4 regions of the Pseudomonas citronellolis genome follow, and region 1 is predicted to be linked to each of the others. Evidence: riboswitches for the same ligand, from Rfam matches in the RefSeq annotation. Region 1 holds a riboswitch; each other region holds the start of a gene.
What was found. A riboswitch is a leader RNA that binds a small molecule or an ion and turns the genes downstream of it on or off. The one in region 1 is predicted to bind fluoride.
Positions count from the first base shown of each region.

Region 2: it holds a riboswitch for fluoride, as region 1 does, so the genes downstream of both, crcB (fluoride efflux transporter CrcB) here and PcP3B5_RS31980 (hypothetical protein) in region 1, are expected to answer to the same signal.
Region 3: it holds a riboswitch for fluoride, as region 1 does, so the genes downstream of both, crcB (fluoride efflux transporter CrcB) here and PcP3B5_RS31980 (hypothetical protein) in region 1, are expected to answer to the same signal.
Region 4: it holds a riboswitch for fluoride, as region 1 does, so the genes downstream of both, PcP3B5_RS16965 (cation:proton antiporter) here and PcP3B5_RS31980 (hypothetical protein) in region 1, are expected to answer to the same signal.

Region 1 covers NZ_CP014158.1:2,894,216-2,898,794, forward strand. Annotated here, with positions in the region: gene PcP3B5_RS12815 (MFS transporter) at 1-888, shown strand, start outside; gene PcP3B5_RS12820 (MFS transporter) at 898-2,124, opposite strand; gene PcP3B5_RS31980 (hypothetical protein) at 2,159-2,524, opposite strand; fluoride riboswitch at 2,556-2,618, opposite strand; gene PcP3B5_RS12830 (ATP-binding protein) at 2,975-4,540, opposite strand.
Region 2 covers NZ_CP014158.1:3,906,718-3,911,296, reverse strand. Annotated here, with positions in the region: gene PcP3B5_RS16950 (histidine phosphatase family protein) at 1-46, shown strand, start outside; gene PcP3B5_RS16945 (DUF190 domain-containing protein) at 765-1,109, opposite strand; gene crcB (fluoride efflux transporter CrcB) at 1,123-1,506, opposite strand; fluoride riboswitch at 1,631-1,692, opposite strand; gene PcP3B5_RS16935 (LacI family DNA-binding transcriptional regulator) at 1,817-2,830, shown strand; gene PcP3B5_RS16930 (hypothetical protein) at 2,913-3,689, shown strand; gene PcP3B5_RS16925 (sugar kinase) at 3,682-4,579, shown strand, end outside.
Region 3 covers NZ_CP014158.1:1,338,560-1,343,138, reverse strand. Annotated here, with positions in the region: gene PcP3B5_RS06140 (sensor histidine kinase) at 1-555, opposite strand, end outside; gene PcP3B5_RS06135 (response regulator transcription factor) at 545-1,228, opposite strand; gene crcB (fluoride efflux transporter CrcB) at 1,401-1,784, opposite strand; fluoride riboswitch at 1,848-1,910, opposite strand; gene groL (chaperonin GroEL) at 1,986-3,626, opposite strand; gene PcP3B5_RS06120 (co-chaperone GroES) at 3,673-3,966, opposite strand; gene PcP3B5_RS06115 (FxsA family protein) at 4,159-4,579, opposite strand, start outside.
Region 4 covers NZ_CP014158.1:3,912,873-3,917,451, forward strand. Annotated here, with positions in the region: gene PcP3B5_RS16965 (cation:proton antiporter) at 1-1,178, opposite strand, end outside; fluoride riboswitch at 1,315-1,376, opposite strand; gene PcP3B5_RS16970 (hypothetical protein) at 1,409-1,825, opposite strand; gene PcP3B5_RS16975 (hypothetical protein) at 2,188-2,445, shown strand; gene PcP3B5_RS32385 (CatB-related O-acetyltransferase) at 2,497-3,249, opposite strand; gene PcP3B5_RS32390 (CatB-related O-acetyltransferase) at 3,328-4,098, opposite strand; gene PcP3B5_RS16990 (hypothetical protein) at 4,318-4,579, shown strand, end outside; gene PcP3B5_RS16995 (WD40/YVTN/BNR-like repeat-containing protein) at 4,578-4,579, opposite strand, start outside.

The sequences.
Region 1 (4,579 bases):
CTGCGCGGTCCGCTGCGCGATGCCATCGTGATCCAGGCGGTGACCGCCGATACCCGAGGCCGTGCCTTCGGTTTCCATCGGGCGATGGATACGCTGGGTGCAGTCATCGGCCCGCTGCTTGGCGTCGTCCTGTTGGGGTGGGCTCAACAACTCCCCTGGAGCGATGCGAGCGGCCCCTTCCGGCTGGTGCTGTGGCTGAGCGTTATTCCCGGCGTCCTTGCCGTGCTGGCGTTCCTGACTCTGGTCAAGGATCCGCAGCACTCCGCGAACCCCGAGCTGAAGTTCTTCCAGACCCTCAAGGGTCTGCCTCTGCGCTTCAAGCGCTACCTCGGGGCGGTCGGTCTGTTCGGCGTCGGTGATTTCAGTCACAGCCTGTTGATACTCGCCGCCACGCAGTTGCTCAGCAGCACGCTGGGTGTGGTCCAGGCGGCTCAGGTCGCCGGCCTGCTGTATGTCTGGCGCAACCTGGTCCAGGTCCTGACGTCCTATCCCATCGGTGTGTTGGCGGATCGGTTGGGCTCGCTACCGGTGCTTGTCGCAGGGTATGCCCTGGGGGGCTTGACGGCGTTGCTGGCAGCACTGGCCTTCTGGTCGCGGCTGGACAGCGTGCCATTGCTGGTGCTGCTCTTCACCGTTGCGGGCCTATACGTGTCGGTGCAGGAGGCCCTGGAGTCCACCGTGACCGCCGACATGGTGGAGCCGGAAACACTGGCTCTGAGCTACGGTGCGCTCGGCACGGTGAACGGTACGGCGAAGTTCGTTTCGAGCGCTACTGTCGGTTTGCTCTGGACCTCCGTTTCGCCCGTACTCGCTTTTCTGCTGGCGGCGGTACTGATGATCGCCGGTACTGGAGCGTTGGCGCGGATGTCCGGTACTGCCGGACGTTGAGGGGCCTTGCTACGGTGGTGCTGGTGGCGAGTAGCGGTCGTCGCCTGGGGCCAGATTCCCGATCTGCTGGCCGACGTACCAGAGGATTGGAACGGCTGCCAACTGGCTGAGCACGCAGAACGCCACGGTCGCCGCCAGCGAGTGATCGTAGAGGATGCCGATGAGACTGCTGCCGGCAAACCACGCGATGCCGTAGCCGGCGGTGAACAGGCCGAAGGCCGAGGCACGGCGGGTGCTGGGCACCATGGGGGCGACGGCGGCGGGGATGATGGATTCGTGCACGCCCATGCCCATACCCCAGATCGCCGCTCCCCAGAGTGCGCACCAGAAGCCGCCGAGCAGCGTCAGCGGGGCGAAGGCGCTGCTCGCCAGCGTCAGGCCGACCAGCACCTTGAAGCCGTAACGGTCGAACAGGCGGCCGAACAGCAGGGAGCCACAGCCGCTCACGCCCATCGCCACCGCGTAGAAGATTGCTATCCACTGTGTGGGCACGCTGTGGGTGCGGCTGAAGTGGTAGGCCATCAGCGGGTAGTCGGCGAAACCGGCCGCCACCAGCAGGGCGGCGCAGAAGTACAACCAGTAGGTGCGTGGCAGGCCGTTGTGTTGCGCCGGGTTGCCTGGTTCGTTCTCCATGTCCTGGGGGCGCGGGTAGAGCCAGCGCGTCAGCAGCACCAGGCCGATGTTGAGCGCGGCCGGCACCAGCAGCAGGGCGAAGGCGCTGCGGTAGTCCCCCTGGCGGGCGAGTACCGCCGCCACCAGCAGGGGGCCGAGCATGGCGCCGAACTGGTCGAGAGCCTCGTGGATACCGAACGTCCAGCCGTAGCCTCCGACCTGCTTGGCGGCCTGGGCCAGCATCACGTCGCGTGGTGGGTTGCGCACTGCCTTGCCGACCCGTTCCAGCACGATCAGTGCGGCGGCGCTGGGCCAGTCGTGGGTCAGGGCCAGTGCTGGGACGGCGCTCATCTGCAGCAGGTAACCCACGATGCTGATGGGCCAGAACTGCCCGGTGCTGTCGGCGAGCCGGCCCGACACCAGCCTCAGCCCATAGCCGAGCAACTCGCCGAGGCCGGTGACCACGCCGACCATGGTGGCTGTCGCCCCCAGCGTCGCCAGGTACGGCCCGATGCTGCTGCGCGCGCCTTCGTAGGTGAAGTCGGCGAAGAAGCTCAGCACGCCCATCAGCAGGATGAAGCGCAGGGCGGCACGCTGCGATCCGCCGGATGGCTGCGAGGCCACGCCGGGTCCGGGCTCAGGCTGGCTCGCTGAAGACTTACGCATACAGGTCGGTGCCGGATGCTATCGCCAACGGGGTGCCCTCGACGATGCGAAAGGTCCTCCCGCCGTCGTCCTTGCGTTCGACAAGGAGGAGTAGGCTATCTTCGGGCTGTTCCCGGTACAGGCTGTCGGCGAAGTTGTGGAGGTGGGGGGAGGAGAAGGGCTGGAAGTCGTGCTCGTAGCGGTCCGCGGTGATGGTGTCGACCGCTTGACTGAGGCTGAGGGAATATGGGCGCGAGCTGGCTAGAGATGGCCGTTGCACGCGGGGGAAGAGGATGCTGTGGAGTTTGCCGGACTGTATATCCGTGCTGAGCAGATCGACCGCGGAGGGGCCTGAAAGCAGCTGTGTGGCTGATGACATGATCCATTCCTCCGGGGACGGTCTCGTCCGGGGTCATGTAGGCATCATCAGCACGGGGGCGGTTATGAGGAGGAATGCCATCTCCTGCACTCACCCTAGCAGAGAATCTCCAGTGGGGTGAGGGGCTATTTTGATCGATCAGATCATCCAAACATACTGCTAGTAGTCGGCGCGATAATGTAATTGGAGTGGCGGGCATTTGTCCTAGCGGGTCAGAGCCAGGGCTCGGCGTGGACAGTGATGCGGTCGAAGAGATAGGGAACATGAGTGCCTGCCAGTTGATCTGACGGGCTACCAGTACTTAGTAGACTCTCATCCGCAGGGCGGTGCGAACCGAGTCAGTGGAAAATCGGAAGCCGGTGGGGCTCTGATTGAATGGGCAGGCAGCGTTGGCGCTGCTGGTGATCAACGGAAAAGAGAACGCTCCCGAAGGAGCGTTCATGGCCGCGGTCAGGATTTCACCTCCAGCAGTTTCCCTTCGCTATCGAAGACCAGTCGAACTACTGCCTTGGCGAGCTTGGGCTGGGAGGCGAAGCGCAGCGCGCGAGGTAGTAGTGCTTTTACGACTTCACTGGGCACCTGTGAGCAGCCTACGGCGATGAAGGTCGACAGCGTCTCGTCATCCTCCACTTCGGCATCCTCGTCGTATCGATCATCGAAGATGTAGTCGGATACGAGTGGCGTCACGCAGTCGGCGCTCGGTGTCAGGTAGAGCGTATCGTCCTGGCGGAGTGCCTTCACCGGGTACTGGCCTGGCTCACCTTTCAAGCTGACGCTCAGCGCTTCGACCAGGACCAGTTCGAGGGCCTCGGCCAAAGGAGGCGCGTCCTCGCGATAGAGTATGGCGCCATGGTGGACGCACACCTGATCAGATGTGGTGGTTCGGCGTACCTGCCGCAGCCAGTGCTGTTCATCGAGACGAGGTTCTTCCAGCAGGAAGGCTTGCCGCGCGGCGAGGTAGCTTTCCGCTGCCCACTCCTCGCGGCCATCGCTCTCGATGGACCAGACGCCTTTCTCCTCCAGCTCCAGGCGGGTCACGATCCCACTCAGCGGATGATGGTCCCAGAAGCGACGATAGCCAGGTGGCTCGCCCTCCCAGTTGCGGAACCATGCACGGGGCACGAAGGGGACGTCATTCAGCAGGTCCGCATTCGAGGATGACAGGCAGGTCTCGGCATACGACGACACGAAGTCGCTGCCCGACAGTTGCTCCTTGGCTTCGAACAGTGCCTGCCGGTAGGCGGCGTTGATGGCGTCCCGTATCCGCCGATTGTCCGTCTCTTCGTTGAGCAGGTGCTGGCGATCGGGCAGGCGAGCGATCATGTCATCGCGCAACAGTACGACCTGCTGCCTGGGATCGGTCGAGTAACGGCCGCCAAGGGGGAGCCCCTGAAGGAAGCAGCGCCGCCGTGACGGAGGGGGGGCGAGGTTGAGTAGAACCTTACCCACGGCTGTTTCAAGCCAGGGCAAGGTGGGGTCGGCCAAGGGTCGAGGAAGGTCGACACCGTTGAACGAGATGGGCACGGGGAATGCCTCGCATAGACGCTCTAGCTGTGCCGCTGCCCATTGCGACAAGGTGAGCGTAGCCTGCGGTGATTGCACGCCCTCCAGCTGTATTTCACTACCGAGGCGCGGTATGGCGGGATGAACCTCGATGGCATCGCCGTGGATGATGGCTGCAGTGGCCGCGCGGAAGGCCTGGTCGCGCGAATGTACCGACAGGTATTCGGCGAAGTAGAGGGTCGACAGGACACCGAGGCCGAATGCGTTCTCCCGCTCTTTCAGCTCTTGGTCCCAACCGGACTCGGCGATGAAGATCAGGGTTTGCAGGTCGGCAATGCCGGTACCGTCGTCGCGCACGATGAGCGTGTTGTTGTCGACGATGACCTCGATGTGCTGAGCCTTGGCCCGGCGAGCGTTCTGCAGCAGCTCACCCAGCATGGAGGCCGGGGTGAAGGCATGTCGCAGGTTGGCGATAAACTGATGCTGGTTGGTCTTGAGACGAATCGTACTCATGGCGTAGCTCCTGCTTGAGGGCCCGAAGGGGCGTGAAAG
Region 2 (4,579 bases), 1.0 Mb from region 1:
GATCAATGAGACCTATCATCTGGTTGGGCTGAAGGCTGAAGGCTGAAGGGGTGAGGCCGTTTTCAACGGCGGATAATCGCGGACGGAGTCCGCTCCTACGGTTCCAGGACGCACGGCTTTTCGTGCTCGCGAACGGTGCTCACCTGTGGTTGCGGTGTTTTGGCTGGACGCCTTTCCCTCTCCCTAACCCTCTCCCTGAAGGGAGAGGGGACCGTTCGGTGCGGTCTGGTTTTCCCGAGTCAGCCGGCAAGCAAGGTGGTTTCCGGCTGAAACCACTCCTTATCTCGGCACGGTCTGGCCCCCTCTCCCTTCAGGGAGAGGGCTGGGGAGAGGGCGCTCTTAAACCAGACACCTACGCCCGTTCGCGAGCAAGCTCGCTCCTACGAAGAGCACCTCGGCGGCTCCAGGGAACCTCGGGCGTAGGAGCGGACTCCGTCCGCGATTGGATTCGCCGGCCACGCCGGACGTCCCGGTGGCACAGCCAACGGCGCAGTATCAGGATGACTCCGAAGTCTCCGCCCGCTCCGAACGGCCCCCTCTCCCTCCGGGAGAGGGCTGGGGTGAGGGGCCGGAATCAACCCAATGCGCCATCGCCAACGGTAAACACGGCTCGCGAGCAAGAACAGGGCGCCGCTTCGCGCCTACGAAAGCAGTGAGCACCTCAATGCCTGGAAGTCGGTGCCTTGCCAGTGGGCGTGCACGCCACCGATTCGTGGGTTTCCTCGCGGGTAACGACCTGGATGTCCAGCGGATCTGCGTAAGCGTCAGCTGGCAGGAGCGTCGCGGTCGGCCTTGCGCTTGCCCACGGTGCCCATTTCCACGGGGGTCTTCACGTAGAACAGGGCGAGGTCCTCGGCCTCCAGGCGTTCGAACAGGCGCTCGCACTCGTCCTCGGTGACGGCCAGGCAGATTTCCACCGGCTGGTCGGCCAGTTCGAAGAAGTGGTAGGAGTGCACCCGCCCGGCGTGGCCGAAACCTTCCGCGCCGACGACCAGGGTGGCGCCCTTGAGCTTCATGCCCCGGGCCAGGTCGACCATCCAGTCGGTGATCAGCTTGCCGCCGTGGCGGCGGCTCTGTTGGGTGAAGAATGTCACCAGGTAGCCTTTCATGATTGCGCCTCCGTCAGCGTGCGCCCAGCAATGTGTAGGTTAGAACGCCCGCGGCGGTCGCCAGCAGCGAACCTACGACGTGCACCGCGATTTCCCCCAGCGCCCAGGCCACGCGGCCGGTCTGCAGCAGCGAGAAGGTTTCCGCGGAAAAGGTCGAGAAGGTGGTCAGGCCGCCGCAGAAGCCGGTGATCAGCAGCAGGCGCCATTCCGGGCTGAGGCTCGGGTTGGCGGCGAAGAAGGCCACGGCCAGGCCGACGACGTAGCCGCCGATCATGTTGGCGGCCCAGGTGCCCGGCGGAATGGTGGGGAACAGGGCGTTGAGCTGCAGGCCGAGGAACCAGCGCAGCAGGCAGCCGATGGAGCCGCCGAGGACGATCACCAGGATGGATTTCAACATGCCGGCGAGCCCCCATGGAAAGAGGGTACGGGCGATGCGGGGGAGGGGAATGGGTGGGGTGTTGCGGTCACGGTCCTGTCCTTTTGCAAAAGGACAGGACGCACACCTACGCACCCTGTCCAGGGTTCACGTAGGCATCATCAGCACGGGGGCGGTTAAAGGAGGAATGCCATCTCCTGGGTTTCAACCCTAGCAGAATCCCGTTGCGTCCGCCGGCGCTTGACGACAGACTTCATCCCTGATTTATTGAAACCGGTTTCATAACCCTTCCCGCAGAAGCGCATACAAAAGGATCGAAAGGGTGAACGACATGCTGCCGCCTGCCCGCGGGCGGATCACCATCAGCGAGGTGGCCCGTGCTGCCGGCGTTTCCAAGGCCACGGTCTCGCGCTACATCGGCGGCGACCGGCAACTGCTCGCCGACGCCACCGCCCAGCGCATCGAGGCGGTGATCGAGCAGCTCGGCTACCGCCCCAACCGCATGGCCAGCGGCCTCAAGCGCGGCCGCACGCGGCTGGTCGGCATGCTCCTGGCGGACATCCGCAACCCTTACTCCATCGCCGTGATGCACGGCGTGGAGACCGCCTGCCGCCAGCACGGCTACAGCCTGGTGGTGTGCAACACCGACCGCGACGACGAGCAGGAGCGCCTGCACCTGGAAGCGCTGCAGTCGTACAACGTCGAAGGCCTGATCGTGAACACCCTCGGCCACCATGCCGGCGAGCTGGCCAGCCTGGCCCGCGAGCTGCCCATGGTGCTGGTGGACCGCCAGCTGGAAGAGCTGCGCTCCGACCTGGTGGGGCTGGACAACGCCGATGCCGTGGAGCAGGCCCTGGACCACCTGCAGGCCCGCGGCTACCGCGACATCCTGGCGGTCAGCGAGCCGCTGGACGGCACCAGCTCGCGGCAGGAGCGGGTGGCCGCCTTCCAGGCCTCCATCGCCCGCCGGCCCGGCCTGCGCGGCCAGGTGCTGGAAACCGGCGGCGACCTGCGCGGGCAGCTGGCCGCCTTCCTCGCCGGCGCCGGGCACGGCCCGCAGGCGCTGTTCACCTGCAACGGCGTGGCCACCCTGTGCGCCACCCGCACTCTGCACGAGATGGGCGTGCGCCTGTTCGACGACGTCGGCCTGCTGGCCCTCGACGAACTGGACTGGTACCCCCTGGTCGGCGGCGGCATCACCGCCCTGGCCCAACCCACCGAACGCATCGGCCAGGCGGCCTTCCAGTGCCTGCTGGAACGCCTGCAGGGCGCCACGCTGCCGGCGCGGCGTCTGGACCTGCGCGCCGAACTCATCGTCAGAGGCTCCACCCCAGCACGCGGCTGAAACCGGGGCGGCGCGGCGCCGCGATGGTTTTCGGTCAGAAATGAAACCGGTTTCATCCGGCTGAACGAGAAGGACAAGAACAATGCACGCGAACCCCGTATCCATCAGCCTGTCCAGTTTCGGCGCCGATGCCGTGCGCCAGCGGGGCCAGGCCGCCTACCTGGCGCTGCTGGCCGAGGCCGGCGCGAGCCGCGTCGAATGGCGCGAAGAACTCTTCGACGCGCTGCCCGATGCCGCCACCCTGGCCGCGGCCAGCGCCGCCCAGGGCCTGGAAAGCCTGTACTCGGCGCCGCTGGAGCTGTGGCGCGCCGACGCCAGCCTGGAGCCGGCGGTGGCCGAACGCCTGCGCCTGGCAGGGGAGGCCGGCGCCGTGGCGCTGAAGGTTTCCCTCGGCCACTACCGCGACGAATGCGACCTGGAGGCCCTGCGCCCCTTGCTGGCGCAGGGGCCGGCGCTGCTGGTGGAGAACGACCAGACCGCCCAGGGCGGCCGCGTCGAGCCGCTGCTGCGCTGCTTCCGCCGCGCCGCCGAGCTGGGCCTGCCGCTGGCCATGACCTTCGACATCGGCAACTGGCATTGGCAGGGCGAGTCGCCGCAGCAGGCCGCGCGCCTGCTCGGGCCCTGGGTGCGCTACGTGCATTGCAAGGCGGTGCGCCGCCGCGAGGACGGGCGCCTGGTGGCCATACCACCGCAGCCCGCCGACCTCGACGAGTGGGAGGCGCTGCTGGCGCGCTTCGCCCCCGGCGTGCCGCGCGCCATCGAATACCCGCTGGCCGGCGACGACCTGGCCAGCCTGACCCGCGAGCAGGTCGCGCAACTGGCGCAGTTGGGCCGCGCCGCGGAGGTGCGCCATGGCTGAACACGACGTGCTCTGCTTCGGCGAGACCATGGCCATGTTCGTCGCCGAGCAGTGCGGCGACCTGGCCGAGGTGGAAGGCTTCGGCAAGCGCATCGCCGGCGCCGACAGCAACGTGGCCATTGGCCTTGCGCGCCTGGGCCTGCGGGTGAACTGGCTGAGCCGGGTGGGCGACGACAGCCTGGGCCGCTTCGTGCTCGCCAGCCTGCGCCGCGAGGGCCTGGACTGCGACGGCGTGGAAGTGGACACGCAGCATCCCACCGGCTTCCAGCTCAAGGCCCGCTGCGACGACGGCAGCGACCCGCGGGTGGAATACTTCCGCCGCAACTCCGCGGCCAGCCGCATGTCGCCGGCGCTGCTGCGCCCGGGCCTGCTGCGCGCCCGCCACCTGCACGCCACGGGCATAGTACCGGCGCTCTCGGCGAGCTGCCGCGAGCTGTCCCACCAACTGCTGGACGCCATGCGCGCCGCCGGCCGCAGCGTGTCCTTCGACCCCAACCTGCGCCCCTCGCTGTGGCCGGACCGCGCCACCATGGTGCGCGAGATCAACGCCCTGGCGTCCAAGGCCCACTGGGTGCTGCCGGGGCTGGAGGAGGGCCGCCTGCTGACCGGCCGCCAGTCGCCCGAGGCCATCGCCGGCTTCTACCTTGAGCAGGGCGTGGAATGCGTGGCCATCAAGCTCGGCGCCGAGGGCGCCTACTTCCGCGATGCCGACGGCCGCGAAGGCGTGGTGCCGGCGCAGCCGGTGGCGCGGGTGGTGGACACCGTGGGCGCCGGCGACGCCTTCGCCGTGGGCGTGATCAGCGCCCTGCTGGAAGGCTGCGACCTGCGCCACGCGGTGGCCCGCGGCAACTGGTGCGGCAGCCGCGCGGTGCAGTCGCGCGGCGACATGG
Region 3 (4,579 bases), 1.6 Mb from region 1:
GTCCGGCGCCAGCGGCGGCGCCAGGTCCAGCAACTGGTCGCGGTGGCGCACCTGGCGCGCCAGGCGCACCACCGGCTCCATCACCTTGCGCGAGAGCAGCCAGCCGAGCAGGCCGGCCAGCGCCAGGCTGAGCACGTAGCCGGTCACCACGGCGGCGTACAGCACCTGCTCGCGCGCCTCGAAATCGCTCTGGTCCTGCAGCAGCACGTAGCGGCGGCCGTCGGTGTCGCGCACCAGCGCGTGGAACGACAGCTCGCCGTCGAACACTTCGTGGAAGCCCGACTCCAGGCGCCGCAGCGCCGGCGGCATGGCGTAGATGCCGACGCCGTCGCTGACGAAGAAGCGCATGCCGGGGTCCAGCCGCGGGCCCCTGCCGCTGTGCAGGTCCTCGTTGATGATGCGGTCCAGTTCGCCGCCCAGGTCACGGGAGATCAGGCGTTCCTCGACCACGTGCACCACGCCGACGATGCTCAGGGAAAACAGGCCGCCGACCAGCGCGGTCATGAACACGAAGGCAAAGACGATCCGGCGGGAAAGGCTCTGCCTATACTCCATTCGTTTCCTCCGCCAGGCGGTAGCCGACACCGTGGACGGTGTGCAGCAACGGCAGGGCGAAAGGCTTGTCGATCACCTGGCGCAGTTGGTGCACGTGGCTGCGCAGGCTGTCGCTGTCCGGGCAGTCGTCGCCCCAGACGGCTTCCTCGAGTACGTCGCGGCGCACCACGTGGGGGCTCTTCTGCATCAGCACGGCCAGCAGCTTGAGGCCGATGGGGTTGAGCTTGAGCGCCTTGCCGGCGCGGTTCACTTCCAGGGTGTCGAGGTTGTAGCTCAGGTCCGCCACCTGCAGTTCGCGGCGGCCGCCGCCCTGGGTCCGGCGCAGCACCGCCTCGATGCGCGCGGCCAGCTCCGACAGGGCGAAGGGCTTGAGCAGGTAGTCGTCGGCGCCGGAGCGGAAGCCTTGCAGGCGGTCATCCAGTTGGTCGCGGGCGGTCAGCATGATCACCGGGGTGTCGCGCCGCGCGTCTTCGCGCAGGCGCCGGCACAGGGTGAAACCGTCCAGGCCGGGCAGCATCACGTCCAGGACGATCAGGTCGTAGTGCGCGGTGGCCGCCAGGTGCAGGCCGGACAGGCCGTCCTGCGCGCAATCCACCGTGTAACCCTTGAGCCCCAGGTAATCCGCCATGTTGGCCAGGATATCCCGGTTGTCTTCCACCAACAGAATCCGCATGTTCCTCTCCGCTTTGCAGGGCACCCTAGACTAGCTCGCTTAATTGGAACTTAAGCGTCTTTGACGTTTTTTTCACAAAGCGCCAGGCCGCGCCAGCCGGGGCGTGAAGGGGATCGCGGGAGAGGTGTCGCGAAGAGTCGCGGGGGCGAACTCGCAGCGCCCCCGCGGCGGTTCATCTGCCCATCAGCCAGTTGCCGGTGAACAGGCCGAGCAGGGTCATCGCCAGGGAGCCGCAGACATGCACGGCGACCGCGCCCATGGCCCAGGCCAGGCGGCCTTCCTGCAGCAGGGTGACGACCTCGGCGGAGAAGGTCGAGAAGGTGGTCAGGCCGCCGCAGAAGCCGGTGATGATCAGCAGCCGCCACTCCGGGGCGATGCCCTGGGCGCTGGCGAAGTAGGCGACGGCGACGCCGATGATGTAGCCGCCGATCAGGTTGGCGGCCAGGGTGCCGGGAGGGACGTTGGGCATCAGGCTGTTCAGCTTGAGGCCGAGGTACCAGCGCAGCAACGCGCCGATGGCGGCGCCGAGGGCGATGGCGAGAACGGGTTTCCACATGATCCTGTCCTTGAGGGGCTTTCGGACAGGCCGCAGGCGAACGCCTACGCGCCTGGTCCAGGTAAATGCGTAGGCATCATCAGCCACGGGGGCGGTTGAAGGAGGAATGCCATCTCCTGCGCGGCACATCTTGGCACAAAGGGCCGGAAACGAAAAAGCCCCGCCGAAGCGGGGCTATTTCTCAGCCTGGGGCCGGGAGGCTTACATCATGCCGCCCATGCCACCCATGCCGCCCATGTCCGGCATGGCCGGAGCGGCCTTGTCGTCCACCACTTCGGCAACCATGGCCTCGGTGGTGATCATCAGGCCGCCGATGGAGGCAGCGGCCTGCAGGGCCGAACGGGTGACCTTGGCCGGGTCCAGGATGCCCATCTCGATCATGTCGCCGTAGACACCGGTAGCGGCGTTGAAGCCGAAGTTGCCGGAGCCTTGCTTGACCTTGTCGACCACCACGCTCGGCTCGTCGCCGGCGTTGGCGACGATCTGGCGCAGCGGGGATTCGACAGCGCGGCGCAGCAGGGCGATGCCGACGTTCTGGTCTTCGTTGTCGCCCTTCAGGCCTTCGATGGCCTGCAGTGCGCGCACCAGGGCCACGCCACCGCCGGGGACCACGCCCTCTTCCACCGCAGCGCGGGTAGCGTGCAGGGCATCTTCGACGCGGGCTTTCTTCTCTTTCATCTCGACTTCGGTGGCAGCGCCGACCTTGATCACGGCAACACCGCCGGCCAGCTTGGCCAGGCGCTCTTGCAGTTTCTCGCGGTCGTAGTCCGAGGAGGTCTCTTCGACCTGCTTGCGGATCTGGGCGACGCGGGCCTCGATGTCGGCCTGGGCGCCGGCGCCGTCGATGATGGTGGTGTTTTCCTTGTTGATGGTCACGCGCTTGGCGTTACCCAGGTGCTCCAGGGTGGCGCCTTCCAGGCTCAGACCGACTTCTTCGGAGATGACGGTACCGCCGGTCAGGACGGCGATGTCCTGCAGCATGGCCTTGCGGCGATCGCCGAAGCCCGGGGCCTTGACGGCGGCGACCTTGACGATGCCGCGCATGTTGTTGACCACCAGGGTGGCCAGGGCTTCGCCCTCGACATCCTCGGCGACGATCAGCAGCGGACGGCCGGCCTTGGCGACGGCTTCCAGCACCGGCAGCATTTCGCGGATGTTGGAGATTTTCTTGTCGACCAGCAGCAGCAGCGGGTTTTCCAGCTCGGCCACCATGGTGTCCGGCTTGTTGATGAAGTAGGGCGACAGGTAGCCGCGGTCGAACTGCATGCCTTCGACGACGGACAGTTCGTTTTCCAGGCCCGAGCCTTCTTCTACGGTGATGACGCCTTCTTTACCGACCTTGTCCATGGCTTCGGCGATGATCTGGCCGATGGATTCGTCGGAGTTGGCGGAGATGGTGCCGACCTGGGCGATGGCCTTGGAGTCGGCGCACGGCTTGGCCAGGTCCTTCAGCTGGGCGACGATGGCGATGGTGGCCTTGTCGATGCCGCGCTTCAGGTCCATCGGGTTCATGCCGGCGGCAACGGCCTTCAGGCCTTCGTTGACGATGGCCTGGGCCAGGACGGTGGCGGTGGTGGTGCCGTCACCGGCGGCGTCGTTGGCCTTGGAGGCAACGTCTTTCACCAGTTGGGCGCCCATGTTCTCGAACTTGTCCTTCAGTTCGATTTCCTTGGCGACGGACACGCCATCCTTGGTGATGGTCGGTGCGCCGAAGGACTTGTCCAGCACCACGTTACGGCCTTTCGGGCCGAGGGTGGCCTTGACGGCATCGGCCAGGACGTTCACGCCGACCAGCATTTTCTTGCGAGCGGAATCGCCGAATTTGACTTCTTTAGCAGCCATGTTCTGTTTCCTCTAAATCGAATTCAGTGGGGTTGGGGCGGACTGATCAGTCTTCCAGGACGGCGAGGATCTCGGACTCGCCCATCACCAGCAGTTCTTCGCCGTCGACCTTGATGGCGTTGCTGCCCGAGTAGGGGCCGAACACCACCTTGTCACCCACTTTCACTGCCAGAGCGCGAACTTCGCCGTTGTCCAGCACGCGGCCGGCACCGACGGCGACGACTTCGCCACGGTTCGGCTTCTCGGCGGCGGAACCCGGCAGCACGATGCCGCCTGCGGTCTTGGTTTCTTCCTCGCTGCGACGGATGACGACGCGATCATGCAGAGGACGAAGCTTCATAGTCGTAACTCTCCCAAACAGTGGTTTACAACGGCCGGATCGATGTCCGGCAGGTTTTGTTGAAGCCGGCTTCGCCGGTTTGCGGCCCGACGGGCGAGCCGCGTAAGACAGCCTGTCCGAATGACAGGGACCTTGCGGTGCCTGCTACATGAGGTCGTCGTGGGGCATTTCAAGGCCGTGAAGAAAAAATTTTCAGCGCAGACGATCGTTGTCGCGGCGTTCGAACTCGCCCTCGATCACGTTCGGCCCATGCGGGCCGCGGGATTGCGCCGACGGGTCGCCGGCGAAGGCGCGGCGCCGCTCTTCCTGCTCGCGCATGCGTCGGCGCAGGCCGCCCAGCAGCAGGCTGCGGGTGAACGGCAGCAGGCAGAGCAGGCCGATGACGTCGCTGATGAAGCCCGGCAGCATCAGCAGGGCGCCACCGACGGCGATCAGCAGGCCCTCGAGCATTTCCTGCTCGGGCATCTCGCCGCGGGACAGGCGCTCGCGGGCGCGCCACAGGGTGGCCAGGCCGGCCACGCGCAGCAGCGCCGCGCCGAGGAAGGCGCCGGCGATGAGCAGCAGGAGGGTCCAGCCCACGCCGATGACGCTGCCGACCTTGATCAGCACGGCC
Region 4 (4,579 bases), 1.0 Mb from region 1:
GGGGCGGCGCCCTCCTCCTGCGGGTCGCCCTTGGGCAGCAGGTGCCGGGGCAGGAAGAAGGCGTTGGCGATCAGCGTCGGCACCACAGCGCTGCCGATTACCGCGGCCACCAGCGCCGAATACTGGCCCTGGTCGATCAGCCCGTGGGCCAGGCCGAACAGCGCCGAGATGGTGCCGAAGGTCAGCCCGGTGGACATCAGCAGCGTGGTGTAGGCCCCCTCCCGGCGCGGCGAGCCGTAGACCAGGCAGGTGGGGTACACGCCCACCAGCTTGCTGAGCATCTTCACCAGCAACAGCAGCACGAAGGCCGCGGGCGCGACGGCCAGGGTCGGCAGCGACACCAGCGAGCCGGCGCGGATGAAGTAGAACGGCGTCAGCAGGCCGAAGGTCAGGGTGCGCAGGCGGCGGATCAGCGCGTGGTCCTTGCCCACGGTGCCGGCCAGCACCATGCCGATCAGGTAGGCCGGCAGCACCGCCTCGCTGCCGGCCCAGGTCGCCGCCGCGCCCAGGCCGAACAGGCAGAGCATGAGGAACTTGGCCTCCAGCTCCGAAGGGCGGCCGCCGAAGCGGCGGAAGAAGCGCGGGGTGAGCCACGGCAGCAACAGCGCGGCCAGGACCAGGGCCCCGGCGAAACCGGCGGTCTTCAGGGTGAAGGGGGCGAAGATCAGCCCCAGGGCGATCACCGTGGCCAGGTCGTTGACGAAGCAGGCGGCCAGCACGATCTTGCCGTACTCGCTGGTGTTCAGCCCCAACTCCAGCATCACCGCGTAGACCACCGCCACCGAGGTGGTGGACATGGCGATGCCGGCCAGCCAGCTGGCCTGCGCGTCCCAGCCCAGGCCCCAGCGCGCCAGCGCCGCGCAGCCGAGGAAGGGCACCACGAAGCCGACCAGGCCGATGACCGTGGCCTGCTTCCAATGCGTGCGGAACACCTTCGGGTCCAGCTCGGCGCCGGCCAGGAAGGTCAGCAGGATGGCCCCGGCGCCGGAGAGGAACTTGATCCAGCTGGCGTCGCCCTGCAGCACCGCCATGCCCAGCAGCGCGCCGATGATCAGCTGGGCGATGGTCCCCACGACGATTTCCGACAATGCCGTGGCGATGCGCAGGAAGATCGACACCAGCGTCGCCAGCAGCGCCAGCCCCAGCCACAGGGCGGCCTGGGCCCAGATCTCAGTCATGGCGGCGGCTCCGCTGAAGCCGGGGGACGGCGCGGAGCGCAAGAGGAAAAGCGGCGGAACGGGATGGGTTGGGCATGTTCGCTGTCCACGGGCAAACCATGGACAGCAGAACAATGCCTACGCCGCCCATGAAGGGTTATGCGTAGGCATCATCAGCCGGGGGGCGGTTAGAGGAGGAATGCCATCTCCTGCCTAACGACATTAGCAAAGCCTTGGGAAAATGCACGCCCCTAGTGGCTGCCGCCCAGCAGGTCGAAGGAGTCGAGCAGGCGCCAGGCGATTTCCGGGGTGCGTTCCAGGCCCCGGCGGATGGCCGCGGGGATGGCCTGGCGAGTCTTGCGGCACAGGCCGGGCTGCGCGGCGATGCGGATGTCGAGACCGCGCATGCTGCGCACCTCGTTGAAGCCGGGGGCGATGCTCAGGCGCAGGCCGAGCTGTTCGTACATGCGCTGCTGCATGTGCTGCAGGTCGGCCAGGTCCTTGAGCTGTTCCAGGCGCTGTACCAGGCGCTGCTCTTCCTGGCGGGTGAGCAGGAGGATGCGGATGTCACCATGGGGCTCGGCCAGCAGCGCCTCGCGCCCGCAATCGCAGGCGCCCGGCGGGCAGGGTTGGCGGAGGGGGAGCTGGCCGTTCATGGCGTCGAGCATAGCGATTCGGCCGGTTCCGCGCCGCTACCCTTCGTGAAAATTCCCACGCTGAAATCGCCTTGAGGTCCTACGAGGGCGCTGGATAGATTCCGCCCTGCCGCAACCTTGTTGTGGTCGGGGGTAGGATCCCGCAGTAAAGGGTGGTGCGTCGTAGCCGTGAGAGCAGTCGGTCCATCGTTGTATGCACTCACGTTCCATGGCGGGCCGTCCGGGGAGGCCTTCGGGCCTGCCGTCTCCTTTGCTGCGGTATCCTACCCCCGTACGGTCCGCCTCCCTTTTCCGGGAGGCGGCTCTTGATCCCGCTCAGGAGCAATGGAACATGCACTATCCGTACTTCGCCCTCCACACCCTGGAGGCGCACCATGACTGACCTGCAACCCGTCACCACCCTCTCGCAACCCCACGACGACGTGCTGTTCGTCGACGCCAGCGCCCCCGCCGAGCATCTGTACGAGGCCGCCGAGCGTCGCCTGATAGCCCTGGAAGACCTGCTCTGCCTGCTGGCGGACTGCCCCGACGAAATGCCGCTGGTACAAGGCCAGGCCCGACTGGTCTCGGCCCTGCTGCCGATGGCGGCGGAAGCGCGGCAACTCTACCGACTGGCCCAGAGCCGGAGCTGAGCGCCTCTGGGCGCTTGCGTGCGGGGCGGCGCAGCAGTGCCGCCCCGCGCTTCACGAGCTGGCCGGCCCCTCGGACAGCAGGCGGCAGCCCTGGCGGCGGATTTCGATGTTCGGATAGATCGGCGGCCGCGCCTCGCCGCTGGCCCGCAAGGCCTCCACACGCTCCAACGCCTCCTCGATGCGCTGCAACGGCAACGCGGCGATCTGCGCCGGCGCCAGGTCCCACCAGCGGCTGGCATGCAGGCGCTCGCAGATGTCCGGCGGGAAGCGGTAGCGCACCACCTTGGCCGGCGAGCCGGCGACTATGGCGTAGGGCGGCACGTCGCGCGTCACCACCGACATGGCGGCCACCACGGCGCCGTCGTGGATCTTCACCCCGCTCATCACCACTGCGCCCTCGCCGATGAAGGCGTCGTTGCCGATCCAGGTGTCGGCGTCGGTGTCCTCGTAGCGCTGGCGCGGCGTGTCGTAGCGGTCGAACACGCCCGGCTCGTACTGCACCGAGCTGGTGCTCAGCCAGTCCATCGGGTGCGCCCGGGCGGCCAGGCCGATGCGGCAGAGCTGGCCGGTGGAGCTGAAGCGGCCGATGTGCGAAATGCGGTGGAAGCTGGTGGCACGGATGGTGGAAAAGGCGCCGATGTGCATCTCGTCCCGGTAGATCTTGAACTCCGCCTCGCCGATGCTGCCCGGCGCCTCGACCAACAGGCGCTTGCCGCGCCCCAGGCGGCTGACGCCGCTGCGGAATTCGATGTCGTAGCCTTCCAGCCAGTGCTTCCAGTGACTGTTGCGCCAACGCTTCAACATGGGGTCCGTGATCCTTTGTATGTTTTCCGATACGGACCTCTGACAGGCGGGATGGCTGCAAGGTTCGCTCGAAATGGATCACGCGGCGGCCGTGGTGGCGGCGCCCTGCCCTCCGGCCAGCACGCGGCAGCCCTGGCGGCGTATTTCCACCCGGGGGAATAGCGCGTCCTGCGCCTCGCCGCTGGCGCGCAAGGCCTCGATGCGCTCCAGGGCGTCCTCGATGCGGTTCATCGGCAGGGCCGCGACCTGTTGCGGCGCCAGGTCCCACCAGCGGCTGGCCTGCAGGCGTTCGCAGATGTCCGGCGCGAAACGGTAGCGCACTATCTTCGCCGGCGAGCCGGCGACGATGGCATAGGGCGGCACGTCGCGGGTCACCACCGACATAGCGGCCACCACGGCGCCATCGTGGACCTTCACCCCGCTCAGCACTGCCGCGCCCTCGCCGATGAAGACGTCGTTGCCGATCCAGGTATCGCTGTCGCCCACGCTTTCGTAGCGCAGCCGCGGCGCGTCGAAACGGTCGAAGAAGCCCGGCTCGTACTGCACGGAGTTGGTGCTCAGCCAGTCCAGCGGGTGGGCCCGCGCGCCGAGGCCGACGCGCGAGTCCTGGCCAGTGGTGACATAGCGGCCGATGTGCGACACGCGGTGGAACAGCGTCTTGCGCAATACGGCAAAGGCGCCGATGTGCAGTTCCTGGTCACGCAGCTTGAAATCGGCCTCGCCGATGCGCGCGGGGGCCTCGACGATCAGGCGCTTACTGCGCCCCAGCTGGCTGACGCCGCTGCGGAACTCGGTATCGTGCCGTTCCAGCCAACGTTTCCAGTAGCTGTCGCGCCAGGTCTTGAACATGAAGGTCGGGCCTTGCCGTTTGTAAGGGGGCCGGCATTTTACTGTACCTGTGCGTACATGGCAGGCCTGCGCCGAAGTTTTCAGCGCGGCGCAACCGGTCAACTGCGAGCGATGCTCTCACGCGAAGAAAGCGCCCCCAGCGCCTACCGCTCGGCCGGCCGCCGCCGCCGACGCCGCCAGCGGCGTAGGCTGGTGCGAGAACAAGAGGAGGATACGAGCATGCGGCACCACAGCCACCCGGATTTCCACCTGCACGAGGCGCGCCGCGCCATGCTGCTGCGCTGGGCGCAGATGGCGCAATGGTTCGGCCTGGTGATGATCCTGCTGACCATCGGCCTGGCGGCCCTGGGCGACAGCCTGGAAGACCCCACCGCCACCAGCATCATCACCCTGTGCGGCGCCTTGGGCCTGGCGGCGCTGATCCCGGCGCGGATGATCCTGGCGCACTACCAGAAGCAGGACGAGCGCGACGGGCAGCCCT